4 regions of the Saezia sanguinis genome follow, and region 2 is predicted to be linked to each of the others. Evidence: predicted binding sites of a transcription regulator. Region 2 holds the regulator's gene; each other region holds the start of a gene.
The links. Region 2 encodes LexA, which represses DNA repair genes until DNA is damaged. Its sites were predicted from a motif close to ACTGTATNNNNATACAGT; they were not measured.
Positions count from the first base shown of each region.

Region 1 (7,637 bases), on a different contig from region 2:
CTGGATATCTGGATGCCCGATACCGATGGGGTTACGCTGCTCAAGGAATGGGGCAGCAGTGGTCAGTTGGTCATGCCTGTCATCATGATGTCAGGGCACGCTACCATTGACACGGCAGTGGAAGCCACCAAAATTGGTGCGATGGCATTTCTTGAAAAGCCCATTACGCTGCAAAAACTACTGAAGGCTGTGGACCAGGCACTGAACCCGGCAAAACCAATGTTGGGCGTTGTGCCTGCGTTGGCTACTGCGGGCAATACAAACACCGTACAAATGGCAGGGGTTGCGATGCAGTCTGCTGCGCAGGCAATGCCGCAGGCGGGTATGCAAAACATGGCGCAGCAGATGGCCGCCCCTGTTGCGGCAACCAATATGCCCGGCAGCTTTGCTGTTGAAGACGAACGCAACCAGCCGGTGCGCAGTTTTAACCTTGACAAACCATTGCGCGAAGCTAGAGATGAATTTGAAACGGTTTACTTTGAATTTCATCTGTACCAAGAAAATGGCAGTATGACCCGTGTGGCGGAGAAGACAGGCCTTGAGCGTACACACCTGTATCGCAAGCTGAAACAATTAGGCATAGATCTTTCTCGGGCAAAACGCACAAATCAAAATTAATCTGCTATACTCCTTCTTCTTTACGTAAGGCCAGATAGCTCAGTTGGTAGAGCAGCGGACTGAAAATCCGCGTGTCGACAGTTCGATTCTGTCTCTGGCCACCAAGTAAAATCAAAAGGTTAGATCATTTGCGATCTGGCCTTTTTTGTTTGTATGCCTGTTATAGAAATAGCATCAAAACGCCGGGCATTTTGATTTCCTGCTGCGGTCATCGCTTTTGACCACTGTTGCAGGGTAGATGGTGTTGGCCAAGGTGTCTGCAATTTTCATGCTGGCCATCCATCAGAAATAATAGACTGCTGCCGAAAAGAATAAAAACCTTTTTTTGGTGGATTTTTGTATTCTTAAAAATGCATGCATATCAATCATCTGTATGCAATAAAGAAAAATACGTCCACAGGCCGTGAAAAAAATAATAAGATATGCATGGTCAATATAGCGATCTCATCGCATAAGAATATTCAAATTCCTCATATATAAAATATCCGGGCACGTTCTGGGCACAATGGCATTGGACAGATTGATGCGTATCAATGTTTCTTGAAACAATAGGCGATGGTGTTGCAAATAACACTTTTTATGAGACGCTAACAGCAATAAATTGCTTTTTCTCAAGGGCGGGTATCAGTACAATTTTAAATAGCCATATTGGTTTCTCACCGTATAAGGGAGCGTGATATGAGTTTTCTAACCAGCTTGAACGAAGGCACGCAGTTTGCCCTTCAATTAATCATTGTCCTCATTTGTTTGTTTTACGGCGCAAAGAAAGGTGGTATTGCGCTAGGGTTGCTGGGTGGTATCGGTCTGGTGGTTCTGGTCTTTGGCTTCAATGTCCAGCCGGGAAAACCTGCCATTGATGTCATGTTGACGATTCTGGCTGTGGTGGTTGCCAGCGCGACGTTACAGGCCAGTGGTGGTCTGGATGTGATGCTGCAGATCGCAGAGAGAATTTTAAGGCGCAACCCCAGGTATGTCAGTCTTCTGGCCCCGTTTGTGACGTTCTTTCTGACTGTATTGTGCGGAACCGGGCACGTTGTTTATACCATGCTCCCGATTATTTATGATATTGCCATTAAAAATGGTATCCGCCCTGAGCGTCCCATGGCGGCATCGTCAATCGCTTCGCAAATGGGGATTATCGCCAGTCCGGTTTCAGTGGCGGTTGTTTCGCTGACAGCGTTCCTGATCAATGCCAACCACCCGCTGGCCGGTTTCGATGGCTATCTTGATTTGCTGAAAATAACGATTCCTTCTTCGCTGTGTGGTGTGTTGGGTATTGGTATTTTCAGTTGGTTCAGAGGGAAAGATCTGGATAAGGACCCTGTGTTCCAGAAGTTCATTTCCAACCCCGAAAACCGGCAGTATGTTTATGGTGAAACAGAAACCCTGCTGGGTAAAAAGCTGCCACGTTCCAACTGGCTGGCCATGTGGATTTTCCTGGGTGCCATTGTCGTGGTTGCTTTGATGGGCGCATACGAAGATCTGCGGCCGGCATGGGAAGGCGCTAACGGCAAGATTACCCGCCTGAATATGGTGAATACCATTCAGATTTTCATGTTGCTTGCCGGGTCGTTTATCCTGATCTTCACACCGACCGATGCGGGCAAGATCGGTAAAAATGAAATTTTCCGCAGCGGTATGATTGCACTGGTTGCGGTGTTCGGGATTTCGTGGATGGCAGATTCCATGTTTGCGGTTCATACACCGATGATCAAAGCCGCTTTGGGTGAAGTGGTGACAGAGCATCCCTGGACGTATGCGGTCATGCTGCTGATCATCTCTAAATTTGTGAACTCGCAGGCGGCCGCGATTGCTGCATTTGTTCCGCTGGCATTGAGCATTGGCGTGCCACCGGGCGTGATTGTGGCGTTTGCACCAGCATGTTATGGCTATTACATTTTGCCAACGTATCCAAGTGATTTGGCTGCGATTCAGTTTGACCGCAGCGGTACCACCCGGATCGGCAAGTTTGTGATCAACCACAGTTTTATTTTCCCAGGGCTGATTGGTGTGATCACATCATGTATTTTTGGTTATATTTTGGCTGCGATGTATGGCTATGTTTAATGAATAGCCATATTGATGATCGGAGTCATCGACTGAGAGCGTATTCTCTCAACAGATCAAGAGGCCTGTACAGGCCTCTTTTTTTATTCAGAGAGGATATCCTTTCACAGGCATGATGCGCTGTTTTACAAATTCTGCTTTTCTGTCAGATAGCGCCAAAAGCGCCTGGGCATATGCTGCCGGTGCAGTCTGGGGTTCAGCCGTTCCTGAATGGTCAGCGCCTTAAAGTATTTCTGCCACATGGTTTGCAGCAGTTTTTCATCATCGGCTAATGCGCTGGCTTTGAGTTGTCCCTGGGTAAAGTGCTCATCCCAGTTCAGCGTGATTTCGGTGATGCTGTTCAGGTCGTAAAAGTAACCATAACCGCGTCCCATATCGTAGATGATCCATTTCTGGTCGGCAAAACGGTCGCCAAAATGTGAAAGCGTCAGCGGCAATGCGTTATACACCGGGTTGACCGGGGCGAAGTAAATGTCATCTACCGTTTTCTGAAAACGTACAAACTGAATCAGATGCAGTTGCTCTTTACTGACTCTTTTTGCCAGTTGCCACAATGCCAGAATATCTTCATCGCTCAGGTTGCCTTCAATAGACATGTCATTGTCAACGACTTTTTGGATGACTCTGAACACCAGGCTGGCACAGTCTGCATCTTCCGAAAACCACGCGCACAGTAACTGGTAGCAGGCCTGGTCAGAAAGCTTGTTGTGCAACACATGCCATACACGTGTTGCCTTGTGTGTGTCTGTTTGAATGTTGGTGGCGTGGCTTGTAAACAGGGGCAGCACAGCGTTGTAAGGCAGCAGTTTTTCGGGAAAACACTTTTGCCGATATGCCTCAAAAACGCAGGTCAGCAAGCCGTCAAAGGTTTCATCAAATAAAAATACCTGCATGGCGGTACGCCTAAAAAACCAGGTCCAGTTGCTGAGCAATCGGACGGACGGATTTTGTTTCGGTTAACTGCCGTCTGATTTGCAACGGATTGATATCAAGCCGGGATGATGCAGCAGAGCCGGGGCAGCGAATGAAGTATCGGGCACGTTTGGTAACGACTCCTATTTTGCGCAGCGTTTCCAGTGTGAGTGTGCCATGCCGTCTGGCGTTGATAATGATTTTGGCCGATCTCACGCCAATGCCGGGAATTCGTAAAATCTGCGCATAATCTGCCCGGTTGATATCGATGGGGAATATTTCCGGATGCCGGAGTGCCCAGGCCAGCTTGGGGTCAATGTCCAGATCAAGCTGGGCAGAATCGCCATCGACAATTTCAGCCGCATCAAACTGGTAAAACCGCATCAGCCAGTCGGCCTGATAAAGGCGGTTTTCGCGCAGCAAAGGGGCTTGCGTTACCACTGGCAGGCGTTTGTCATAAGCGTTGACAGGAATGAAGCCAGAGTAGTAAACGCGCTTCATGCTGGCGCGATGGTATAGCGCTGAGGAAAGCAGCAGGATGTCCCGGTCTGTTTCCCCCGAGGCGCCGACAATCATCTGGGTGCTTTGCCCGGCCGGAACGAACCGTGGGGCAGAGCGGTATTTTTGTCTGGCTTCACGGTTTTCTTCAATGCCGCGCTGAATGTAATGCATGGGGCGGTAGACGCTTTGGTGGTCTTTTTCCGGTGCCAGCAGCTTCAGGTTGCGTTCAGACGGAATTTCAATGTTAACGCTCAGGCGGTCGGCGTACAGGCCTGCTTCATTGATCAGCTCCTGGCTGGCGCCTGGAATGCTTTTCATGTGAATGTAGCCATTGAAGCGCTCAACCAAGCGCAGTTCTTTTACCACGCGAACCATGCGCTCCATGGTGTGGTCGGCATTTTTAATGATGCCGGAACTTAAAAAAAGGCCTTCAATGTAGTTTCTGCGGTAAAACGCAATGGTCAGCTCCACCAGTTCTTTCACGGTGAATGCCGCACGTGCCACATCGTTGCTTTTGCGGTTGATGCAATAGGCGCAGTCATAAATGCAGATATTGGTCAGCAGGATTTTCAGCAGTGAAAGGCAGCGGCCATCTTCAGTAAAACTGTGACAAATGCCCCAGCCTGAAGCACTGCCAATTTGCCCTTGCCGATGCTTGCGTGTAACGCCACTGGACGCGCAGGAAACATCGTATTTGGCTGATTCGGCCAGAATTTCGAGCTTTTTAACAAGCGTATCTTTCATGGTATCACTTGGGGCCAATGAGCCGCTCCACTCGTTTAACAACTGCACAAGGAAAGCAAAGAAGTGATGCAGGCCAACAAACCCAGGCAACCCGGCACAGTGGTCAACGGATAAAATATACTCCATTATACTGTATATTTATACAGCATCAAGTGCTTGAAAAACAGCAATGAATATAAAAAAGCTCACCGGAGGTGAGCTTGTGTCTGGCTTGCTGAATGCTTTTAGGGACAGGGCACATTAAATAGGGCGTTGCCCAGCTTGGCAAGGGTCTTACCATTGTCTTCGCTTCGCGCCTTGTCCTACCCCCATTCCAGCAAACGCAATCTCTCTATTTAATGAGTCCTGACCCTAAGGAACAGGAGCGTGAAAAACCCATTTGTTCCAGCAAATGCGGGCAATGTAAATCAAAATAAATGCCAGCAGACACGAAAGCATGACATCCTGCGGCCAGTGCATTCCAAGCAGCAGGCGGCTGGCTTCAATGGCACAGGCCCAGCACATGATCAATGTCATCATGATGTAGGCTTTTTTCCGCCATAACAACAGCCACAACATCAGCATCCACTGCGCCACAAAAATGCTATGCCCGGATGGAAATGAAAATCCGGTTTCCTTGGCCCAATGGGCCTGCTGCCATGATGGAACGGTGAATTGTGAAAAGTCCTGCCGTGTCAGAAATTCTTTGCGTTCTTCACGCGTGAGCTGGTAAAAATCGCTGGCATTGATGTGGTTGCTTTTTTCCAGCCAGACGATATAGGGGCGGGGTGCCTGGGCCACGTTTTTGAGTGTGGATTTGACAATCTGTCCGACCCCGAGCGTTGCGGCCATAATGACGACCAGCAGCAGTTTTTTGCGTGCGGGTAGCTGCGGGTAATAAAACAGGGGGATGATGCCCAGAACAATACAGGTCACAAATGCATAAGGCACGGTCCCGGTTTCTGTGACAAGGTACAGCGGAAACAGATAAGCCGGAATCTCAACGGGAGGAAGCCACTGCCAGTGCAGCGCAACAGCGATGCCGGGCACCAGCAAAAGCACAAGCGTTCCGATGGTGAGCAGCGTCAATGTGGTTATTGAGTTTCCTGTATTTAACTTCATGCGCCTGCAAAAATGAGATCTCTTAATAAAACAAAAGGCATGACAGACTGTCATGCCTTAGGCGGATTATAAATAGAGCCTTCTATTTATGCACTCAGAATGCCGGAATGATCGCACCTTTGTAGTGTTCCAGAATATATTGTTTGGTCTGCTCGCTGTGCAGGGCTTCCATCAGCTTGGCAATGGCCGGGGCGTTGGCATTGTCTGAGCGGGATACCACCACATTGACGTAAGGTGAATCCTGGCTTTCAATCAGCAAGGCGTCTTTCAATGGATTCAGCCCGGCTTGCAGCGCATAGTTGGTGTTGATCAGCGCCAGATCCATTTCAGGCAATACACGCGGCAACTGGGCTGCGTCCAGTTCGACAAAACGCAGGTTTTTCGGGTTATCAATCACATCTTTGGATGTGGCCAGCAGGTTGGTCGGGTCTTTCAACTGGATGATCTTGGCGGCATGCAACAGCAGCAATGCCCTGGCACCGTTGGATGGATCATTGGGCAAAGCCACTGTAGCGCCATCTTTCAGGTCTTCAATGCGGGTGATTTTTCTGGAATAAGCACCAAAGGGCTCAATGTGCACATTGCCGTTGGGCACTACGACCAGCGTGGTGCGATGTTCATTGTTGAACGTGTCCAGATAAGGTTTGTGCTGAAAGAAGTTGGCATCAAGCTGCTTGTCTGCAAGCGCACGGTTAGGCAGCACATAGTCGGAAAACTCCATGATCTGCAAATCAATACCCTGCGCTTTGAGCGTAGGTTTCACAAATTCAAGCAGTTCAGCATGTGGTACCGCCGTGGCGCCGACCTTCAGTGTGGTGGTTGTTTGTGCCTGGGTGGCAAATGCTGTGAGCGAAAGTGCAACGGCGGCAACGCCACCGGAAAGCACGCGCCAAAAGGAGCGCCGCTGGTGTAATGTATTCATTCAAAAATCTCCTTTAAAAGGCTACAAAGTGATGGTAGATGTTCAGCGGCCCGGAATGCAGTTTTTCTGAAGCGTTCTGTATGCAGGCCGGCAGGTCATTTAAAGTGAATATATTAGCGCGAAATCTGATTGTGCGGCTAGAACATGTTTTCATGAGTTTATAACTAAAAATGTTATGCGCAGCGATATGGTTTATTCGGGTTTGGGCAAAAAGGCCCACATGAAAAGTGTCTGTTTGGTGCGGCCTGCCTGTTCACCGGCTTCATGCCCTTGGCCCCAGAAGTAGTCGGCCCGAACCGCGCCGACAATGGCCGAGCCGGTGTCCTGCGCCAGTACCAGTCGCTGTAAAGGCTGGGTCTGCCCGGAAGGGTCTTCGGTTGCGATCCATACCGGTGTGCCGTAAGGAATGGCGCGTTTATCTACGGCAATGGAGCGCCCGGATGTCAGCGGGACGCCCTGGGCGCCAACCGGCCCCAGGGTAGGGTCGTCCAGCGGGACTTCATTGAAAAAGATGTAACGCGGGTTGGACCACAGGACTTCCTGCAGCCGTTCGGGGTGTTCGTCCAGCCAGGCTTTGATGCCGGGCCAGGTGGCATCGGTAATCAGGTTGCGATCGAGCAGGTATCTGCCCACACTGCCATAGCGGTGGTTGTTGCTGGCCGCGTAAGCAGCGCGTACGCGGTGGGTGGTGCCGTCAGGCTCTGTCAGTACCAGTTGCCCGGAGCCCTGAATGTGCAGAATCAGCGCATCCAGCGGGTCTGCCAGATAGGCA
Region 1 is NZ_CAWUGC010000016.1:195,929-203,565, reverse strand. Features, by position in the region: gene AACY98_RS11685 (response regulator) at 1-618, shown strand, start outside; tRNA gene AACY98_RS11680 (tRNA-Phe) at 647-722, shown strand; gene AACY98_RS11675 (anaerobic C4-dicarboxylate transporter) at 1,297-2,685, shown strand; gene AACY98_RS11670 (TIGR03915 family putative DNA repair protein) at 2,811-3,578, opposite strand; gene AACY98_RS11665 (putative DNA modification/repair radical SAM protein) at 3,589-4,842, opposite strand; gene AACY98_RS11660 (phosphatase PAP2 family protein) at 5,194-5,943, opposite strand; gene AACY98_RS11655 (MetQ/NlpA family ABC transporter substrate-binding protein) at 6,038-6,865, opposite strand; gene AACY98_RS11650 (murein transglycosylase A) at 7,058-7,637, opposite strand, start outside.
Region 1: the regulator LexA is predicted to act here: its motif matches at 4,972-4,989, upstream of AACY98_RS11665 (putative DNA modification/repair radical SAM protein).

Region 2 (7,637 bases):
CCACATTGTTGCCACCGTAGCGGTAGGGAAGGTTCAGATAATTGAAAGCCGAGTCTGCAATCATCTGGCGGGTATTGTCCGTTGTCAGAATGTTGCCGGTGTGAATCAGTGTTGCCAGCGGGTCTGTGCTTGCCGTACCGGCTTTGACATGGCTGATTTCTTTTTCTGCTGTGAGATGGTCAATGTCTTGACTAATAGATAACGATGCCACCTGTATTTGCTCTACTGGTGCTTCCTGTTGCGCAGGTTCGGGGGTGTTGAGCAGGGCTTGAACCTGCAGTAAACGTCCGATCGGATCCCCTTCTTCATCTGCCCAGGCGTGTGAACAAGTGAAGAGTGTGCTGGTCAGCAAAACGATGAATTTGGAAGAGGATCTCATCATATACTATAAGTTAATGGTGTAACATGTTGTTGTCAATAGAGTTTTTCCGTTATTATTTGATTTGTAGGCTAAATGATACATCAAAATGCATATCTGAGTTGACAAATTCAATTTTCGATATTTGATCAGGGTTTAAGCTTGCTGTTACCCAGCCGTGAAAAGAAGATGGAAGCTGCTGGGACTTGTTGGCAGACATGTCAGCCCTTTATCTGGCGAAACTGCAGCGCCTGCGGGTTGAGAATGGGTAGCGGCTTGCCTTCTGTGAAATTAACGATGTGATCGAACGCTGCGCAGAAATGGGTTTCGTAGCTTTCCTGGTCAACCGAACCGATGTGCGGCGTACAGATGGTATTTTCCAGCCGCAACAGTGCATGACCTTGCAGGATAGGCTCAGAATCAAACACATCCACCGCGGCAAGTCCCGGGCAACCGCGGTTCAGGGCGCATACCAGTGCGTCTGTATCCACCAGTTCTGCATTGGCTGTGTTGACAAACAGGGAGGTGTTTTTCATCAGCGACAAATCATCCAGCTTGACGATGCGCCGGTTGTTTTCTCCCAGCCGCAAGTGCAGGCTGAGAACGTCGCTTTCTTTGAACAGTTCTTCGCGGGATTGCGCCACATCATGCCCGGCATCAGCCGCTTTTTTGCGGCTGGCATCACTCCCCCAGACCAGCACATGCATGTTGAAGCACTTGCCGTAATGGGCAACCAGAGAGCCGATACGGCCATAGCCCCAGATGCCGAGTGTTTTGCCGGCTAACCTGCAACCCAGCGCAAAGTTGGCCGGCATGGCGGCGCGTTTTAAACCCGATTGCTGCCATCCGCCATGTTTGAGCATGCCAACGTATTGTGAAAGACGGCGCATGGCTGACATGATCAATGCCCAGGTGAATTCGGCTGTGGCGGTAGGGGACTCATGGCCTTCTATCACTGCAATACCAGAGCTGGTGCAGGCATCCAGATCAAGATGAGGCCCGACCAGGCCGATCTGGATAATGAGTTTGAGTTTGGGGAGTTTTTCCAGAATCTGCCGGGTGATCTGAGTCCGGCCATGGTTCAGTACCAGAATATCGGCGTCCTTGAGACGAAAAACCAGTTGTGAAATGCCTTTTACATTGTTGGTGTAGACTTTGGCGCTGAATGGCTCGAGCCTGCTGGCGCATGCCAGTTTACGGATCGTATCTTGATAATCATCCAGGATCACAATATTCATGTCTACCAATTGTGCCTTGAAATGCAAAAGCCTGTATGACAAAAAGGGGTAATTTGTCATACTTTGGCGTTTTTTAGGTATCTCCAGAATATATCTGGTCTATCCAGGCGATTATATGCTGTTCCCTTGCGCAGCCAATGAATAGTCAAGCAGGGCGCTGTTTTAAAGGCAGGTTTTTTTAATGGGAGTATGAGCGCGATGCCCTGGATATCCAGTGAAAAAAAGCGCTGATCAGGCAAGGAGAGAGCCTGATAGCGCCAATCGGGGAGGGTAAGTTTTAAGCTGAAGGGGCAGATAGCTTCAATCAGTTGCCCGTATCATGCATGCGGTTGAGCATGGAGCATACATCGGCCATGCGGCCGCTGAGTATCAAACGCTGCTGCCCGTTTTGCCGAGTGTCCTGCACACGCGTCTGGATCACTTTTAACGGTAAAGCCGGGGCCGGTGCCTGCAACTGAATGGCCTGTTTGTCGCGTAGCTCCAGTGCCTGCCGGGCGCTCCATTGCGTACGCCGTTTATAGGCCGGGATCTGATATGAGGCGTGTTGATCGTCTGCTGTTGTATGAGAGCCTATGGATATGCTGTTTTCAGACGGGCGGTTAAAAGCCGTTATTGCGGTTTTGAAATAGATGATATTGCTTGCCATGTCCGATCTCCTGAAAAATCGAATGTGGCAGGATTTGAACAAAAAGCATTTGCATGCGTTTTGCTCGGGTGATGAAATTCAGAACCCGCAGGGTGCTTGCTGAAAAGAGCACGCCTGCCACCTGCCGGTTCTGTCCTGGATTGATCCAGGGAAACTGTTTGACGCCAGTTCTGTTTGAATGCCTCAATGACTGAGCTGGTTGCGGATCAGGCCTACGGCCAGCCCCTCAATGGCAAAGTCGTTGGCCGAGGTGACAATAATCGGCTTGAAATCGGGGTTTTCCGGCAACAGCTCTATGCGCGAGGCTGAGCGGTGAAAACGTTTGACGGTGACGTCTCCATCAATACGCGCAACCACGATTTGCCCCTCATGGGCCTGGGTGCTTCTTTTGACAGCCAGCAGATCACCTTCCATGATGCCGATATCGCGCATACTCATGCCGCGTACTTTCAGCAGGTAATCAGGCTTTTGGCTGAAAAGGTCTTCTTCCACGTAAAATGTATGTTCGATATGCTCTTGTGCCAGTATGGGGCTTCCGGCTGCGACGCGGCCTACCAATGGTAAAGCCAGCTTGCTGGCAGCAGAGCGTAAGGAGTCTAGTGCTGATGAGGAGGGGGAGTCCACTGACTTGAGCCTGATGCCGCGTGATGTGCCGCCAACCAGTTCAATGACGCCTTTGCGGGCCAGTGCCTGCAAATGGTCTTCTGCTGCATTGGGTGATTTAAAGCCAAATGCGGCAGCAATCTCGACCCGTGTCGGAGGTGCGCCGGTGGTGGCAATGGCTTGGCGGATCAGGTCCAGAATTTCCTGTTGCCGTGCGGTAAGTTTGGTGGATGCTGTCATACCCAGTCCTTAATTCATCTGTTTATTTATCCAGTAACTGTATTTTTATACAGATTTTAAAAAAATGCAAAAAATTCTTGTTTTGGCTACAGGGGGATCCATTGCCGGTACGGCAGGGGATCAGGGTGAAACCGTGCGTTACGTCTCGGCACAGCGCGGGGTCGATGAGTTGCTCAGCGGGCTTCCGGTTCCGGCCGGCCTGAAAATGGAAGCCCGCCAGTTGGTGCAGGTGGACAGCAAGGATATGGGTTTTGCCATATGGCGGCAGCTGGCTTTGACCATTGAGCAGGCATTGAAGCAACCTGATGTGAAAGGCGTTGTGATCACACATGGTACCGATACGCTGGAAGAGACAGCGTATTTTCTGCACCACGTGCTGCAGGCGCATAAGCCAGTGGTTCTGACGGCAGCGATGCGGCCAGCGACGGCTTTGGGGGCGGACGGGCCGGTGAATCTGGTGGATGCCATGACGCTCGCCGGGACTGACGGTGCCCATGGGGTGATGTGTGTGATGAACGGACGCATATTTGGTGCCGAGGATATCCGCAAGAGCCATACCTACCGGCTGGATGCGTTTACTGCGGGCGAGGCAGGCGCACTTGGGGCGCTTGAAGCGGGCCAGATCCGTCAATGGCGTGCCTGGCCAGAGGCTACGCGCAGAGCGGTGCAACCTGAAGATCTGTCCGAAGATGAGGGGCAATGGCCCTGGGTTGAGGTTGTTTTAAGTTGTGTCGGGGCGACCGGGGCTGCTGTGGATGCTTTGGTAAAGCAGGGGGTGCGGGGCATTGTGGTTGCCGCCACAGGCAATGGCACCGTGCACCAGGGGCTGTTGCCTTCTTTGAAAAAGGCGCAGCAGCAGGGGGTATTGGTGGTGCGTGCCGCACGCGTTGGAGACGGTGTGATTTTAGGCGATGACCCGGACGGAATTGCCAGGGCGGCCAATGTCTCGCCGGTCAAAGCGCGGGTGCAGTTGATACTGGAGCTGCTGGGCCGGCATTGATATGCTCCGGGTTATAGGGGGTAGGGGTTGCTGATGCAGCGCTAGCAGAAAAAGGCTTGATTGTGAAGTGGAAAATCAGGGTGGTTTTTGGGGTGTACCTTGAGAAATTTTGTTAAGATGTGTTGCAGAAAAATGAGACACCGGCTTTTTTGCGCATTGTGATCATGTGAAAAGAATTTGTTTTGTGTGGGTGCCGTTGGGTATCGAGAAATGATACACCAGCGGAAAATTCAACTATTAGCCTGGTTTTTCATGAAAGAGGTTGCATTCGGAGGGTTCGCATAAAATAGGCAGAACTTTCCGGAGTTGCTTAGAACCTATTGGGTTATAGGTGTTTGTCGTCTGATTCGCTGTAACCATGACTGGTACGCGTTGTATTAACATGGAGGATTCATGTCCCGTCGAATTGCTTGGATTTTATTAGGGTTTGTTTTTGTCCTATTTGCGGGAGTTGCGCGTGCAGAGATGGTCAGTGTGTCTATCAAGGAGGCCAATCTGCGCAGTGGTCCGGGCTCCAACCATCCGGTTCAATGGAAAGTGATTCAAGGTTATCCGCTGGAGGTGGTAAAACGGCAGGGTAACTGGATTCAGGTTCGCGATTTTGAAAAAGATGTTTCGTGGATTTATGCACAGTCGGTGAACAAATCACCTTATGTGATTGTGACCGGTGATACTGTCAACCTCAGAGCCACGCCTGCAACCTCAGCACGTATCGTTGACAAAGTGGAGTATGGCACGGTGATGGAAAGGCTTGGTTTGCAGGGCGGCTGGGTCAAGGTCCGTATTGGCGGTACAACCGGCTGGATTTCTGCCAACTATGTGTGGGGGTGGAAATAAGGGGAACTCAGACCAGCCAGCCTTACAGGCAGGTTGCAATGATTGTTCTAGGTCAAAAAAGAGCCATAACAGGCTCTTTTTTATGGCTGTTGAGTAGCAGAAATGATATGCTCAAGCTGGACAGGAGGACTCATGGGACATGAAAAGAACGAAAAAGCGCCATTTATTGTCAGAGGAAGCAGTCTGGGAGGTTGTGGCTACTTTCACCAACTGTGAAGGACGGGTCACATATGGCTCCGGGCAGTCCGCGATTGAAGCGGATGGCGATACGCTGCTCAATAAAAGCTGGGTGAACGGGCCTTACGGTAAGATTTACAACAATTACCGGTTTAAAAAGGTTTCCGAAAACGTTTATGAATATGAGTCTGACAACGTGTCTTTGGGAATACAGGTCGGGACCTTCCACGTGGTTCATGACTGCATATACTCGAAGTTTAAAATCAAGGACTCGATGTTGAACGGGTTTGAGCTGGTGGTTAGAAGCGGCAGTACCTGCCATGTCAACGGCGCCTTGTATGATGAGGACCGTTTGGTCAATACATGGAGTGGCACGATGAAAAAAATACCATCCGTGCCGGTGATAGAAACGCTGCAGTGATGGCATGTGCGGGCGCCCGGGTGCCCGGGCGGGTGCTGAACACAATGAGCGGCAGCCTTGAAGGACCTGCTGCGTTTTGCCATGTGCGTGATGTTTTTCAACTGGAATAACAATGTCTTTTTCAATCCGTCTGGCCGAACTTGACGATGCCTATCAACTGCCTGCAGTTGAGCGCTCTGCCGGGCAGTTGTTTCGCACTGTTGCCGAACTGGCATGGATTGCCGATGACACGGTGATGTCTGTCCAGGCGCATCAGCAAAGCATTCTCAGGCGAACCTCCTGGGTGGCAGAACTGACTGATGTGACTGGTGGGGCGATTATCGGTTTTATCAGCGCCGAGCTGTTTGATGATGCGCTGCATATCTGGGAGCTCTCGGTGCACGCGGATTACCAGAGGCAGGGAGTCGGGTGCGGCCTGGTTCATGCCGTGCTGGCCTATGCGCGTGAGCAGCAATTGAAGGCCGTGACTTTGACAACGTTTCAAGACGTGCCCTGGAATGCGCCGTGGTATCAGCATTTGGGTTTTTTGATGGTGCCCAAAGGTGAGTGGGGGCCTCGTCTGGAAGGTGTGCTGATGGCTGAGCAGGAACATGGAGTGCCGATTGAAAGGCGGTGCGCCATGCGTTATACGGTTTGATGTTTGAGCAAAGTGCTGTTGTTATTCTGCCGATCAGATGCTTCATATAAAATAAAATGCAAAGCGAAGTTTTCGATTCGGTGTCATAATCATCCAGTTAAACAACATAAACGCTCTGGGATTGGCTGCTGACCATGCTGGCTGTTGTCCTCAGGTGCGGAAGTCCTGATTCTGTCTCACAAGGATAAGGGTAAGGGCACCAATCGTTTTTCGTTAGAGAAATTCCGAAAGGTAAAAAAATGACTCATACACATGCAGACAGCAGTTCTGCGGATCAAGAGGCTGCGGCCTCTCATACAGAAGAGCTCAATGGCTCTGAAATTCTTGTCAGATGTTTACAGGAAGAGGGTGTCCAGCATGTCTGGGGTTATCCTGGCGGCGCTGTGCTGTACATCTACGACGCGCTTTACAAGCAGGACAAAGTTGAGCATTTGCTGGTACGCCATGAACAGGCTGCCGTACATGCGGCAGAAGGCTATGCGCGCTCAACCGGTAATGTCGGGGTGGCGCTGGTTACATCCGGGCCGGGCCTGACCAATGCGGTAACAGGTATTGCCACCGCGTATATGGATTCGATTCCGCTGGTGGTGATCAGCGGGCAGGTTGGAACTGCTCTGATTGGCTCTGATGCATTCCAGGAAAGTGATGCCGTGGGGATCACCCGGCCTATTGTCAAGCACAATATTCTGGTGAACGATGTGAAAGATCTGGCGATCTCCATCAAAAAAGCATTTCACATTGCCCGCACTGGGCGTCCCGGTCCCGTGGTGGTGGATATTCCCAAAGATGTGTCGGCCAAAACCACTAAATTTGCGTATCCGAAAACGCTTGAAATGCGTTCATACAACCCGGTGCGCAAAGGGCACACAGGGCAGATTAAAAAGGCGCTGCAGTTGCTGTTGTCTGCCAAACGGCCCTATATTTATACCGGCGGCGGCGTTATCCTCAGTGATGCCTGTCCGCAATTGCGGGCATTGGTGAATACTTTGGGCTTCCCGGTCACCCATACCCTGATGGGGCTGGGCGCTTACCCGGCCTCAGACCCCAAGTTTTTGGGCATGCTGGGCATGCACGGCACGCTGGAAGCCAACCATGCCATGCAGCACTGTGATGTGCTGCTGGCTGTCGGCGCCCGTTTTGACGACCGGGTGGTGGGCAATATCAAGCACTTTATGCAAAATGACCGCAAGGTGATTCACATTGATATTGACCCGTCTTCAATTTCCAAGCGCATCAAGGTGGACATTCCAATTGTGGGCGATGTGGGTGAAGTGCTGGATGAAATGCTGGCGCTGATGAAAGAGCAGAACTTCAAGGCCGACGCCGCCCAGATTGCACCCTGGTGGAAGCAGATCAACCAGTGGCGGCAAAAAGACTGCCTGGCTTATGACCGCGCCAATGAGGACGTGATCAAGCCACAGAAAGTGATTGAAACACTGTGGAACCTGACGCAGGGGGATGATGTCTATATCACGTCTGA
Region 2 is NZ_CAWUGC010000012.1:113,339-120,975, forward strand. Features, by position in the region: gene AACY98_RS07290 (C40 family peptidase) at 1-91, opposite strand, end outside; gene AACY98_RS07295 (D-2-hydroxyacid dehydrogenase family protein) at 580-1,596, opposite strand; gene AACY98_RS07300 (hypothetical protein) at 1,901-2,242, opposite strand; gene lexA (transcriptional repressor LexA) at 2,426-3,085, opposite strand; gene AACY98_RS07310 (asparaginase) at 3,150-4,085, shown strand; gene AACY98_RS07315 (SH3 domain-containing protein) at 4,479-4,922, shown strand; gene AACY98_RS07320 (hypothetical protein) at 5,062-5,520, shown strand; gene AACY98_RS07325 (GNAT family N-acetyltransferase) at 5,633-6,157, shown strand; gene AACY98_RS07330 (acetolactate synthase 3 catalytic subunit) at 6,397-7,637, shown strand, end outside.

Region 3 (7,637 bases), 190 kb from region 2:
TTGACAGCCTCATCCCGTGCAACAGATAAACGGTCATAAAACCCCTGCGCCAGCGGACAGGATTCCCCATGGCAGGCTTTGTCAGGGTGTTCACATGCTTTATCCCGTGCCACCATTTCCAAAATGCGCAGGTTGTGCCGCAACCCGTCTGACCCAAGCGTTTGAAGTGCGCCCAATGCTAAAGCCCGTCCGGGCGTTTTTGCTGTCAGAAAAAACACTCGGTCCAGTGCCTGCCCCGGTATGGCTTTCAGCAAAGGAAATAAGGTGCCGATGGTTTTCCCAATACCAGTAGGTGCCTGAAGCATTAAACAGCTCCCCGAACAAGCCGCCCGGTAAGTAGCCTCGGCCAGTTGCCGCTGCCCTGTGCGAAAGCCCTGGTAAGGAAAAACCAGCGCCTGCAAAGTTTTATCCCGTGCATGCCGGTGTGCCATCTCCTGCTGCGCCCAGCTCAGGAACTGCTCACACTGTTGCTTAAAAAACAACTGCAACTCTGCGGCCTGGCAGTGTTGTTCAAACACCGTTTCTTTCTGGCTGCCGATATCCAGATAAACCAGGGCCAGTTGGATACTGTCCAGCTTTAGCTGCTGGCACAACAGCCAGCCATATATTTTCAATTGCGCCCAATGCAAATCACGGTGATTCGATGGTTGCCGTTGCAGATCACCACGGTATGTTTTAAATTCCTCCAGGCGCTGCTGTTGCGGATCAAACCCGTCAGCCCGACCATGAACGGTCAGATTACGGTGGCTTCCTGACAGCGGCACTTCTTTCTGGTATGTTGCCGAGCGGCGCGACGCGACCAGCGCATGCCCGGCAATGCCCTCCTGCGCTGTGGGTGACGGTGTAAAGCGCAGGTCAAGATCCCCGGTTTTAGCGGTAAATTCGCACAAGGCGCGTACCGCAACGCGGTAAGGCTGTGGCAGCGGTGGCGGAGTTTCAGTCATGCTCTTGCCACCGTACATAACACACCGCTGCAGGCATGCCATGCTGCTGAAAAAAAGACAGCCAGCGCAACTGATTATCCTGCAGGTGGTCCCCCGGCCCTTTGACTTCAACCATCCGGTAGCGCTGCTCCTGCGGCCAGAACTGAATCAGGTCGGGCCACCCGGCCCGGTTATTTTTCATATCATGCAGCATGCGGTAAAACCATGCATGCAGATGATCCGCAGGCAAGCAGCTCAATGCCTGCTGCAACAGCTTTTCGCTCAACAGATCCCAATAAACAAAAGGAGACTGCAGCCCCTGTTTCTGTTCAAACGCATGCCAGATAGAGGATTTATATGCGCCCGTTTTCAATTGATCCAGACAACCGGCAAACAGCGCCGAACGCCGCGGCAAAAAGTCTGCATCAAACAAATCGGCCGGGCCGGTTTGAAACGGATGAAAAAAAGCGCCCGGTACAGCGGCAAAAACAGCATCCCAGCACAGCAGGCCAAATAATGAATTGACCAGACCATTTTCCACATAATACGTGTCCGTGTGCTGCGAAAGATCGTCACAGACAGCAAGCTCAACGCCATAATACGGCTCGGGCTGCGGCAATGTCAGATCTATCCGGTCTGCCGCATGCGCTTTTTTGGGGGATGCAGTAACCGGTAGATTCAGCCTGCGCTGCAAACGCGGCAGCATCCGCTGCAGGCTTTGCTGCTCTGTCTCGCTGATAGGCTGCTGCATGGCCTGCTCAGCCAGCGTACAGGCTTCAGCAAAATTTCGGCTGCGTTCAAGCACCCGAATACCCCTGTAGCGTGCCTGCGGGTGGCTGGACTGGCGATAAAGCTGCAGCGCCTGAGAAAAGTCCTGCTCAGACTCGCAAGAGTGCGCCATCTGAAACAGCAGCTTACCGCGTCGCGCTTCCAACCACGGGTTGCTGTAAGGTTGTGCAGGCACCTCACCGAGCACCTGCTCAAATGCATCGCCGGCTTCAAACCGCTCTCTGCATGCCTGCAGATGCAAATAAGCATCTACCTCTGCACACTGCTGAAATGCACGAGAATCCGGTGAAAACGGTACCTGCTCATACTGATAAATGCCCAGGTCTGCCAATATAAATTCGGACCAGTCCTGATGCAGATTGCCAAAATACATCAGGCGCAAGCGGTCACAGATATCCATGCATTGCAGTGCATAGACAGGCTCTGAAAAACCGGGAAGCCAGTCGGCCAGATCACGTGCCTGGGTAAACTCGGCTTTCAGTATCGCCAGCATATCCGCCTTGCGCGGTACATGCCCAATTTGCTCAGGAAAAAACTGCTGCAGCTCCTGTTTGCTCAACAGCACAAACAGTTGTTCTATTTCCAGCATCGGGGTATCTGTTACCCAGCCTGCTGACAGCAAAGGCGCAACCGCTGTTTGCGTGGAGCCTATTTCTTCATAGTGCAGTTTGCTCAGCCGGAAATAACAGCCTTTGCGCATGACCATGCGCACCAGCAGCGCCTGCGAAGACTGGGGAAGCTTTTCAAATTGACGAATAAACGCCAGTTCATGCGCATTCAACAGGTCGCTGTAGCGTTGTTCCAGCCATGCCAGAACACGCTGGAAATTATGCAGATAATAAAAGGGGGCAACGGTTGCAGCAGGCAATATATACACTCAAATACTGTTTATATATACAGCCATAGTGTACCTTAAACCCGATATCCCGTTTGCTTGGTGCAGAGATTTTCAAAACCACGGACATCACACAAACAAAACCGCACCATGCTTTTTGGCATGGCACGGCTTTTATCATACAACTGCCGTGATGCAAAGAAACATCATCAACCCCTCATTGGGCAGGTTGATGATCTATCTAACATTATTTCACCGGCGTAAGGCGGGTCAGTTGGTCATTGCGCGGGTTATTCTCCCCTTGCGCTTTGTTGGCAACATAAAGGTTGCCTCGTTTATCCACGCTGATGTGGTTGACATTCGGGCCAATATCCAGGTTGGCAACAACCTGTCCCTTGCTGTCCACAGCAGTTACAGTGCCTGCACCGCGGTTGGCTACGTAAGCCAGGCCATCATGCGGGTTGTAAGCTACATTCAGCGCACCGGCGCCGGTTGCAACCTGGTGCAACACATTGCCTGTTTGGGTATCGACAATGAACACGCCATCGCTGTTCTGTCCGGTCACCAAAAGCAGGTTGTCCTTGCTATTGATGCTGACACCTGCACCCCCAGCCAGGCCGGGTATTGCATACACCTGCTCCACAGTGCCTGTTGTCGTGTTGATAACGGCTGCTTCGGCAGTGCCCATGCTCACGGTATAGAGCTTGTGTGCAGCAGCATCCAGCGACAGGCTCATGGGCTTGAACGAGCCTCGCGGCACTTTGGAGGAAACTGCAATTTCACCAATCAGCTCCAGCTTATCGGTATCGGCCACATAAATATTGCCGCTGCCAGGCGAAGAAATATAAGCCTTGTTATTTGCGGCATCAATGACAACGTCACGACCAGCCGGAATAGAGCCGTTTTCAAAGCGTTTGATCAGCGAGAGGTCTTTCTGGCTGTAAACAGTGACTGTACCCTGGCGTGTGTTGGTAACCCAGACGGTGCCGTGCTTATCGTCCACTGCAACGCCATAAACGGCATAAAGTCCCGAGCGCTCATCCGCCTCATCAGGCACAACAGAAGCTTCTACAGCCAAAGTTTGCGGGTTGAGGCGCAGTATATGCGCATCGCGCACCGGGGGACGCCCCACCGATGCAGTGACAAACAAGGCCTTGTTGGCTTCACTGTAAGCAGACTGGTACAGTCCGCTGGCCGGTTGTGTCTTCTCAATTTCAAACAGGTTCTGCCCCGAGAGAGCAACCTGCGGTGACACCTTCAGGTTGAATACCAGTGCTGCATCGGGGCCGGACACTTTCACCACAACAGGCTGCATGCCCACAACGGCATTCTGCGGAATGGCAATATTCCCGCTGAATTTACCCTCTGCATCTGCCACATATGGCTGTGCATTTAAAACGGTGCGGCCGCGCTCCAGCGTAATCTGCTGCCCCGGTTTGAAGTTACTGCCTGCAACAGCAGCCTGAGTTCCTGCATAAACCGGCTGTTGCTGGCTCAAACGCACATTGCCTGTAAATGCGCCATCGGGTTGGGTGAAAGCATTGTCTGCCTGTGCCAACGATGCTGCCCCCAGCAATACGAAGGCAGCGGCGGCTTTACGCACCCAGCCTGCTTGATTCATCATTTCCATAAACTTCCTTTGAGTGTCTACAAATCAATTGCCGTTCTCGGTACGTCTATCGCACACAATCGGGCATGTTAACGACCAGACCATGGTCGCTTTGGGCAGTTATGGCGGCGGCTAAACTGCAATGGTTTTTTTACGCTTTCATTCTTTCAATTCATCCATTTTCAACAAGGCCTTATTCAAGACCGGCGCAATAATCTCCACGCTCTCAGGCGCAACCAGATGCCCGTGCAGCGCAGGCACGTCGTGTACATCCAGCGTGCCGACATAAGGTGCCCAGTGTTTGGGATAGAGGTTTTTGCCCTGATGATCCAGTGCCGCGCGAAAATGCAGCACGGTGCCGTCGTAACGCCGGTGCTGGTGTCCTCTCACCAGCCGGTTGTTACCATCAACCACGCGGATAATGCCTTCCAGCATCGCGTCGCTCAAATACCCCAACGGATGCCCGCTGCGGCGCAGAAATCCAACCACAGATTCGCGCGTCATCTGCACACCGCTCATCTGCCTGGGGTCATGCCCGGCAATATGCAGCAATGCTTTCAGGGCTGCATCTTCAGGCATCTCCTCCTCACTGCGCCAGCAATCACTCGGGTAGGCATCCAGCATCGCCACCACGCCCACCGGCAAGCCCCGGCTTTGCAGCTCTGCGGCCATGGCCTGCGCAATGATGCCGCCCACCGACCAACCCAGCAGATGGTATGGCCCTTGCGGCTGCAGGTTGATCATGGTATCCACATAGCGCCGGGCCATTTCGGTCAGTGTGCCCGGAAATGTTTTTTTCATATCCAATGCAGGAGACTGCAGGCCAATGACGTTTCTTTCCGGGTTGATCTGGCGTGCCAGCGTGCCATAACACCAGCCAAGGCCACCCGCAGGATGAATGCAGAACAGTGCCCGGCGTTGTGCCTGCCCATTGGACTCATTGGGCACCTTGTGCAGATACAGTACCTCTCCAAAACCTTCCTGCCCCGCGCTGCGTTGCTGCTGATTCAACTCATCAAGATAAGATGCCAACTGTGCCACCGTCGGATGCTCAAACAACGCCCCCAGGCCAATGGCATGCCCCCAGCGGGAACGGATATTGAGCATCAACTGCGCAGCCAACAACGAGTGCCCACCCAATACAAAAAAATCATCATCGGCATACACCGGCTCGTGCAACCCCAGAATCTCCGCAAACAGCGCTGCCACAGTCTGTTCGGTTCCCTTGACAGGCGTTTTTCCGCCATGCTGCGCCCATACCGGTGCCGGCAGGGCATTTCTGTCGAGCTTGCCGTTAGCCGTAACAGGTAGCTCCGGTAATATGACAAAAGCGCTCGGTACCATATAGTCAGGCAGGTGTGCCAGTGTCGTCTGGCGCAATACATCCTCACTCAATGCAGCACCCTTGCGGCAGGCCACATACGCCACAATGCGCTGATCTCCCGGCTGATCCTCGCGGACAATGACCGCCACCTGGCTGACACCATCCACCCTGCCAAGCTGCGTTTCAATCTCTTCCAGTTCCACCCGCTGTCCGCGGATTTTGATCTGAAAATCAGAGCGTCCTAAAAAGATCACCGCACCATCTTCGCGCCAGCGCGCCAGGTCACCAGTCGCATACATACGCTCTGAAGGTATAAACGGATTGGCTATGAACCGCTCCTGCGTCAGATCGTCGCGCCCCAGGTAGCCACGTGCCAACTGCCGCCCACCCAGATACAGATGCCCCACCACATCCGGCGGAACCGGACGCAGGTATTTATCCAGCACATAAAGCTGTGTATTCCAGACCGGAAAACCAATTGGAACCACCGGGGAATGGTCATGAAAAGACGCATCCCAGTAAGACACATCAACCGCTGCTTCGGTGGGGCCGTACAGGTTATGCAGTTGCGCCCCGTCAGGGCCGCCGAGCGTGGCATGAAAACGGTCACGCAGTTCTGCCGGCAAAGCCTCCCCGCTGCAGAAAACCCGGCGCAGCCTGCTGAAATCAGGCTGGCTTTGTGGCGAAAGCATTTGAAGCTGCGCCAGAAATATGGAAAGCATAGACGGCACAAAATGCAGGGCGGTAATCTGCCCTTCCTGCATCAGGCGTGCCAGTTGCTGCGGGTCTTTATGCGCCAGCGGTGGTGCAATAACCAGTGTCGCGCCAGAAATCAGCGGTAGGAAAAACTCCCATACCGAGACATCAAACGTTGCAGGTGTCTTCTGCAAAATGCGCTCATCGGCACCAATGCCGTAATGCTGCTGCATCCACAGCAACCGGTTGACAATGGCATCATGCTCAATGACCACCCCTTTAGGCGTTCCGGTAGAGCCTGAGGTATAAATCACATACGCGGCATCGTGCGGCTGTGTTGCGTCTATCTGGCCAGCTGCGATATTTGCGATATCTGCCGTATTTGCAGAACATGCATAATCTGCGGCATCAAACGGCCAGCTCAGCGGCCAGACAGGCAGGTCATCCGGAACAATATCCCAGGTTGACGCATGGCTTAACGCCAGCCGGGGACTTGCCGCGTGTACTATGGTTGCAATACGTTCGGCCGGGTATTCAACATCCAGCGGCAGATAGGCTGCACCGGCACGCAATACAGCAACCAACGCCAGCACCAGTTCAAGCGAACGCGGAATTGCCACAGCAACCAGATCGCCCGGCCCTACCCCTGCCTGGCGCATGCGCTGCGCCAGTTGTCGGGTTATGGCCTCCAGTTGCGCATAGGTCAGTTGTGTGCCTTCATACGACAGCGCCACCGCCTGGGGTGTTTGCTCCCAACGCTGTGCCATCAGATGCACCAGCGTGGTCTGTGGCACATCATGCGCTGTGTTGTTGCAGGTGCAAACCCAGTGCTTTGCTTCCACCGGCGTCAGTATAGGCACCTGTGCCAGTGTTTGCACATTAAGCGCTGCATTTAAAAAATGCATCAAACGCTGCATATGCGTGCGCACATCCATCTGGCTGTAGCGCTGTGGGTTTGCATCCAGCTCAATCCGGATGCCGCGCCCCAGCGCATCGGCACGGAAAGTAATGGTCAGATCCTCTACCGGCCCATTACCCAGTGTATGGCGAATGGTTTGAAGCCCAGGCAGGTCAAGTTGCGCACAATCAAACGGCAGAATATTGACCGATGGACCATATAAACGTTTATGCCCACCCAGCAGCCCCAGATCGCGACGCAACTGTTCGCTGCGGTAACGCCCATGGCGGCGTACCTGGCGCAACTGCCTGGTCACATCCAGCAAAAACGCTGTCAGTGGCTTTTTTTCCTGAACCACCACACGCAAAGGCAACACATTCATGACCGTAGCCGGTATGCGTGCGCAGGCCTGCCCCATGCGCCCCATGTGCGGTACACCAATAACCGTTTCACTGTTGGCCGTATGGCGGCAGATATACGCCGCCGCGAGTGCCGTCAGAACATCGGGCCAGGCCAGATTATCCCGCTCACACAACTGGGCCAGATGCTGCTCAAATGCATCT
Region 3 is NZ_CAWUGC010000012.1:300,668-308,304, reverse strand. Features, by position in the region: gene AACY98_RS08140 (ATP-dependent DNA helicase) at 1-944, opposite strand, end outside; gene AACY98_RS08135 (VRR-NUC domain-containing protein) at 937-2,589, opposite strand; gene AACY98_RS08130 (YncE family protein) at 2,795-4,171, opposite strand; gene AACY98_RS08125 (amino acid adenylation domain-containing protein) at 4,316-7,637, opposite strand, start outside.
Region 3: the regulator LexA is predicted to act here: its motif matches at 2,596-2,613, upstream of AACY98_RS08135 (VRR-NUC domain-containing protein).

Region 4 (7,637 bases), on a different contig from region 2:
TGAGTCAGGGATTTTTCAGTGTGCAACAGACCTGCCCGCACTGTCACGGCACCGGGAAAGTCATTTCCGACCCCTGCCCTGACTGCCATGGGCAAGGCCGCAACAAAACCACCAAAACACTGGAAATCAAAATTCCGCAGGGGATTGATGACGGTATGCGTATCCGTTCCGCAGGCAACGGTGAACCTGGCCTCAATGGCGGTCCGGCAGGCGACCTGTACATTGAAGTCCGTGTGAAACGGCATGAAATTTTTGAACGTGATGGCGACGACCTGCACTGCAAAATTCCAGTGACAATGACCACTGCTGCGCTGGGTGGCGAAATTGAAGTGCCCACGCTCAATGGCTCGGCGCGCATTGATATTCCGGCCGGTACACAGACCAACAAAATTTTCAGGCTCAGAAGCAAAGGCATCAAAGGCGTGCATGCCAGTTACCCTGGCGATCTGTACTGCCACATTGAAGTGGAAGTTCCGGTGCGGCTCACCGAGAGCCAGCGCAAGCTGCTGCAACAGCTCGATGAAAGCCTGCAGGCTGGCGGAGACAAGCACTCGCCCCAGGCCAAGTCGTGGACGGACAAGGTCAAAGACTTTTTCCAGAAGCTCAAGGTGTAATAAAATAGCCACCACATGATTAAAGGAGCCTGTGTGCTCCTTTTTCACATGGACTGATCAACCTGCACGAAACACTTCTCCCCATTCACATGCCCATGACAACCTCTTCTGATGCCAGTATGGCAAATACAGCACACGACCCGGCAGATGCTTCGGAAAACCAGTCCCCCGCCGCCTCTGAAGCTGCGTATCCACGCCGTATCCGCTCTTTTGTGCTGCGTGCCGGCCGCACCACCGAGGGACAGGCACGTGCATTCCGTGAACTCAGCGATAAATACATCGTTCCTTACCAAGGTTCTGCCGTAAATTGGAGCGAACTCTTTGGCCGCAAAGCGCCTGAAGTGCTTGAAATCGGTTTTGGCATGGGTGAGGCCACTGCGCATATTGCGGCTGTTAAACCGGATGTGAATTTCATTGCCTGTGAAGTACATCCACCCGGCGTCGGCAAACTGATGCTCAGGCTGGAAGCGCAGCAAATTGCCAATGTACGCATCGTACAGCATGACGCGGTCGAAGTGCTGGAGCAGATGATTGCGCCGGCAAGCCTGGCAGGCGTGCACATTTTTTTCCCAGACCCCTGGCATAAAAAACGCCACAACAAACGCCGTCTGATCCAGGCGCCGTTAGTCAAATTGCTGGCTTCGCGCCTGCAGGCTGGCGGCTACATTCATTGCGCCACCGACTGGCAGCCTTATGCCGAGCAGATACTGGAAGTGCTCAGCAGCGAGCCCGACCTGCGCAACACCAGCGAAACAGGCTATGCGCCCAAGCCTGATTATCGGCCGCTGACCAAGTTTGAAAACCGCGGACTCAAACTCGGGCATGGTGTGTGGGATATCGTATTTGCCAAAGTGTGACCTCAAACACGGACCTCTTACGAAATAGCTGGCGCAGCAAAATGCCCCGCCATTCAAGCGCAACTGATGGTCTATTCATGCCACCGGCGTATATTCAATGCTGGCTTTTTGATTTGTCTGCTCAATTTTAAAAATCACCGGCCGTAAACCATCGTTGCAACTGCAAATGGCGACACCCGGCTTGCGTATCCAGTCGCCATAATAAAAAAGACTGCTGTCCTGCCCTACGCCATGCGCCAGTGCAAACACATACTGGTATATGGCCTTCCATGCCTCATTACAAAAACCTTCCGGGCAGGCATAGTCCGCATAAAATTCCTGCCCTTTCTTCAGCATCGGACAGGGCCCAATTCCTTCTGCCCCGTATTCGTTAGCCAGTTCTTCATCAAATGTTTTTTTTAATACGGTGATTTTGCATTTGTTCATCGTGGTTACCTTTTCAGATTTTCCATTATGATTCTGGCCGCAGCGCACGCCTGACCAGGGTTTCAAAAACATCCAGGTGTTTTTGAAAATCAAATTCGGTGTCATCGGCTGTTCGGGCAATCAGGCCATCTATCAATGCATAAAGCCATATCGAAACGGCATCAAAATCGAGCGTATTGTCGATTTCACCGGCCTGCCCCGCCTTTTCCAATAGCTCAACAAACACCTTGCGCATGGCTTTATCGCTGGCAACAAAAGCTTTGCGTATGGAATCATCACGCGCAACCACCGCGAGAATTTCCATCCACAACCGGTGATCGATCGGAAACCCGACATCCCGAATGCAGTCTGCCATCAGAGCAATGATGCTCGAGAGAAACGATGAAGATGATTGAGAAGCCTGCCTGGCTTTATCTGCACCTTGCCCATGTTCATCCTGAATCATGGTTTTGAACAGTTCTTCCTTGCTTTCAAAATGCACATACAGGTTTCCCTTGCTGACACCCGCATGGGCCGCAATATCGGAAACAGAGCAACCTGAATAGCCTTTTTCTGCAAAACAGGCAGCGGCCGCATTTAGCAGGCTGGCTCTTGTTTGCATCTTTTGTTGTTCACGTTTTGCCATACAAATAAAATAATGACTGACCGATTGGTCATTATTTTATAAAAATACTGAAAATTGTCAATCAACAAGTTCAACCGGCAAAAAGATTTAAAACATATTTTCTGCCCTGTCAGGGCAGAACAAGCGTATGACGCAGGTCATATACATTCGCTTTAAAGCGGAGCAATCACGCCGCAGGCCAGCAGCACAAATACCAGCGCCCCCAGTGCCAGCCGGTACCAGACAAACGGCATATAGCTGTAATGCGAAACCAGCCGGATAAAAGCGACAATCACACCATACCCAACTACAAACGCAACCACCGTTGCCAGCGCGGTCGCGCTGCCACTCACCGGCCCTGCCTCGCCCCAACTGGCATACAACTGGTAAAAACCGGAAGCCAGTACCGCTGGAATAGCCAGCAGGAATGAATAACGCGCTGCCGCCTCACGCGTAAACCCCATCAACAGCCCCGCCGTGATGGTGCCGCCTGAGCGCGATACCCCGGGCATCAGTGCCAGCGCCTGTGCCAAGCCGTACAGAATGCCCTGCGTCCAGCCCAGTTCCTTCAGCGGGCGTTTTTTACTGCCAATGCGGTCAGCAATACCCAGCAAAATGGCAAACACAATCAGCATGGTTGCCGTGATGTAAAGGTTACGCAGGTAGGTTTCAATGGCATGCCTGAACAGCAGGCCCAGTACGCAGATAGGAATAGAGCCGATGATGACCAGCCAAGACACGCGCACATCGGAATCCTGAAATGAACGCCTGCCCGCAAGCGACGCACACCAAGCCATCAACAAGCGCCAGATGTCATGGCGAAAATACACCAGAACCGCCAGCTCGGTGCCTATTTGCGTAATGGCGGTAAACGCGGCTCCCGGGTCTGTGGCAGAAGGCAGAAAAGTACCGAGAATTCGCAAATGCGCACTGGATGAGATCGGCAAAAATTCGGTCAGCCCCTGTACCAGTCCTAAAATAAGTGCTTCCCACCAACTGATCACTGCCACTCCCTGCTTGTGCTTTGCGGTTTGAGCGCCCATTCTGCCACGCACAATACCGTGCTGCAAAAGCACTGCCCAAGCAACCCTGCAAGCAGATCATGTGTCATTTTTCTGTCATTGGAATGTGCGTACCTTCCATCTGCACGACCAGATGCAACAAATCCTACACGAGACAAATTCCAGAACTAGACAGCCAGCGAATGCAGATGATCAGCGCCCTGTGCAGCATACCATTCCATGTATTGGGCCTGCCCGCCATAAGTTGCAACGCTGGCATGCAGCCCCGGACTCATTTGCACCGGGACAAATCCGTATTTTTGCCAGTAAGATGCTGAATTTTGAATTGCCACCAGGCAGGCATATGGCAAATGGGTTGTCGCCAGCGCCTTTTGAAAGGCGTTGAACAGGTGCTTGCCCACACCACTGCCCCGATATGCGGGAGATACTGCCAGATCATGCAGGTAAAGGCAGTCTGGCTGCGCTGGCAATTTGCAGGCCGGTGCATCGAGTTCAGGCGGCTGCTGGCGCTGCCAGGGAATGGAAAGCATATAGCCGGCAACGCCGCGCGCGGGGTCATCAGCCACGAAACAGGTTTGAGGGCTTGCCTCCAGCTTGGCCTGTATCGACACTTTGGACTCAGGCACTATCTCCTGATAGCATTGTGCCTGTATCGTCAGAATCCCCTCCAGGTCTGACGCTTGCATGTTCCTGATATGAATAGCTTCCATACCGGCATTTTATCAATCGGCCTTTCTTGATGAGGCACACCTCTTTTGAACCCCGCCCACCTGTGCCGGAAATAAGCAGCTTTCAGATCACAGCATAAAATATGCTTACTCAAACAGATCGGGCTGGAACACATCATGCCGGGAAGGTATTTGTGCGGTTTTCCGTACCCATACAGGGGGGTGGAAACGGGTGGTATCCAGCCCGGCACTGGTCAGGTTCATGCCATGTTGCCGCAATGCCTTGTAAAAACGCTGCCGGATCAGATCAGCCCAGATACCTTCAGCATGCATCCTCACGCCAAATCGGCTGTCGTTGGTTTTTCCACCCCGCAAATCGCGGATACGGGCCATGATGCGCTGCGCACGTTCAGGATAATGCTGCTGCAACCAGCTTTCAAATAAAGGTTTCAACTCCCACGACAGCCGCAGGATGGTGTAAAAAGCGCTGGTCGCCCCTGCCTGTGCAGCAGCCTGAATGACTTGTTCCATATCGTCGTTTAAAAATGGAATCTGCGGCGCAATGCTGACACTGACCGGCACCCTCGCCTGTGCCAGAGCAGCCACGGTTTGCAAACGTCTTTGCGGTGTCGGTGCACGTGGCTCCAGAATACGCGCCAGATGCCTGTCCAGTGTGGTGATGGTCACGCACACTTCTGCCAATTTGGCCTTTGCCATCGGTGCAATCAGATCCAGATCCCGCTCAACCGCACTGCCTCTGGTAATCAGAAAAAAGGGATGCTGCGTTTCGTGCAGAACCTCAATGATCTGCCTTGTGAGCTTGAGCTTTCTTTCTATCGGCTGGTAACAGTCCGTCATTGACCCAAGCGCGATCGGTTGGACATTCTCCGCATATTTGGGGCGTGCCAGCTCCTTGCGGAAAAGCTCGGCAATATTGCTCCTGGCAATGATCTGTGTCTCAAAATCAAGCCCCGGCGAAAGATCCAGATACGCATGGTATGGCCTGGCATAACAGTAAATGCAGCCATGCTCACAACCGCGATAGGGGTTGATGGAGCGGTCAAAAGGTATGTCAGGTGAGTCGTTATAAAAAATAGCGCTTTTGGACTGCTCGTAACGAACTGTCGTGACAGGCGGCGCAAGCTGTTCATCTTCCTGCTCAGCATCCTGCCAGCCGTCGTCGTACACCTCTCGCTCATCTTTGCTGAAACGATGCGCAATATGCAGGTTCGCCCCGCGCCCTTTGAACTGGTACACAGGGTGCAGGGGAACAGCCAGGCTATCATCGCCGCAGGCATTTTGCGTTGCAGGCTTGGATTTGTCCTGCTTGTATCCCGAAGAATGGGCCATGGTTTCAGTCAATTAAAATACTGTATATTTATACAGTATACCATGTTTAATCCCATCTGAATCATCGCAACGGACCGGTATGCTGATCACAGCAGCTCAATGGCATGCTGCGCCCTCTGGTAAACGATTTGATTTATAGTGCAAAGTCGTTTAAAAATCTCTCTCTGTGACGTTGAAAATATCTACCCTGAACCCCTGGTTGCGCCGTGCTTTGCAGGTAAGCATCTATGAGGCCTTTGCCATTGCAGCAATCACCATTGGTGCGCTGATTCTGACTGATGAAACTGTTTTCAGCTCAGCAGCCTATGCCGCATCCACCTCAGTGGTTGCGATCACCTGGAATTACATCTACAACACCCTGTTTGAATACTGGGAGGCACGGCAAACTGTCAAGGGCCGCAGTGTGCAGCGACGCATTGCACATGCCATTGGCTTTGAGCTGGGGCTGGTTGCCACACTGGTACCATTGATGGCCTGGTGGTTTCACATATCACTGACAGCGGCGTTCATAGCCGAAATCGGACTGATGATTTTCTTTATGGTTTATACGTTTATTTTCAACTGGGGATTTGACCGGGTTGTAGGGCTCCCCCGTTCTGCCCAGCCTGTTACATCGCTATAGCTGCCCGGCCCGGCAAAAACAGTCAAACAAGCGGTGGTTTATACATAGTGGCTAATGAGAAAAATGAGTGATAAGGGGAACATATGCACAAAAAACTCTTAATCCTGTTTGGTTTCCTTTTACTCTGCAGTTCTTTGAGCAATGCTTTTATTCCTTATCACAGATCCACATCTGCACCCACCCCCATCGACATCAGCAGCCTGCAGGCCGCTTTTCCAGACCGGGTAACCGCTGTCTGGCGCCTGAGCAGATTCAACAGCACAAATACGACGCTCATCAGGTATCGCCTTAATCAGAAACTGGACCGGGAAGACACAACCCCCAGATTAAGCGCGGACCAGGCTATTGCTGTCATTCAGGAAATTGGCCTGAATATGAATAACTGGGAACTGGCAGGTATCCCAGATGGGCGCTATACCCGGGAATCAATTAAGCGCTACAGTATGCAGGCATTTGAACAAAACGCCTATCGTGCAATTGCGGACATTGGATAAAATGGAACAGGGAACTGACAACAACGTCCGTTTGTGGTGCATACCGACTAATCAATAAGCTCGCATGATGCTTGGGCCATAACTTGCTTCAGTCCAGCCCTGCCAGCGTACGGATATGTGCTTCCACACTGCGCCCCAGCGCGGAAAGGTCGTAACCGCCCTCTAGGCAGGAAACAATCTTGCCCCCGGCATGTCTGTCGGCCACCTGCATCAACTGGCTTGTTATCCAGGCGTAATCATTTTCCACCAAACCGATTTGCCCCATGTCATCTTCGCGGTGGGCGTCAAAGCCGGCTGAAATAAAGATCATCTGGGGTTCAAACCGATCCAGCGCCGGCAGCCACTTTTCCTGCACAATATCACGGATAGCCTCCCCTTTGGTGTAGTGCTCTACCGGTATATTGATCATGTTATCGGCTTTGGGCGGCACACCCATATGCGGGAAAAAAGGATGCTGAAAGAAACTGACCATAAGTGCCCGCTCATCACCAGCCAGAATATCCTCGGTTCCATTGCCATGGTGCACGTCAAAATCCACCACTGCTACACGCTGCAGCCCCAGCACATCCAATGCAAAAAGAGCCGCCAGAGCCACATTGCAGACAAAACAAAAACCATGCGCCCGGGCACGCTCGGCATGGTGTCCTGGCGGACGCACCGCACAAAACGCATTGTTCAGTTCCCCGGAAAAGACCGCCTCGGTCGCAGCTATCGACATGCCGGCTGAACGCCTGATGGCTTGTAAGGTATACTGGTTAATGGTGGTATCCGGGTCAACATACCGGTAACTCGGCCCGCCTGCAGCGTACTCTTCGAGCAATAGCTCATGTTCACTTTTTAACCATGCAAGATAAGCAGCAGAATGCGCCATCATCAAAGCATTATCGCTTGCCAGATCGGCACTGCGGCGCTCCAGAAAGTCCGCCAGTCCGCTGGCGATCAGTCTGTCTTCAATGGCATCCAGACGCTCCGGGCATTCT
Region 4 is NZ_CAWUGC010000006.1:59,139-66,775, reverse strand. Features, by position in the region: gene dnaJ (molecular chaperone DnaJ) at 1-614, shown strand, start outside; gene trmB (tRNA (guanosine(46)-N7)-methyltransferase TrmB) at 710-1,471, shown strand; gene AACY98_RS04870 (TIGR04076 family protein) at 1,547-1,897, opposite strand; gene AACY98_RS04865 (TetR/AcrR family transcriptional regulator) at 1,923-2,498, opposite strand; gene AACY98_RS04860 (undecaprenyl-diphosphate phosphatase) at 2,675-3,544, opposite strand; gene AACY98_RS04855 (GNAT family N-acetyltransferase) at 3,691-4,209, opposite strand; gene AACY98_RS04850 (PA0069 family radical SAM protein) at 4,339-5,541, opposite strand; gene AACY98_RS04845 (PACE efflux transporter) at 5,708-6,163, shown strand; gene AACY98_RS04840 (histone deacetylase family protein) at 6,746-7,637, opposite strand, start outside.
Region 4: the regulator LexA is predicted to act here: its motif matches at 5,561-5,578, upstream of AACY98_RS04850 (PA0069 family radical SAM protein).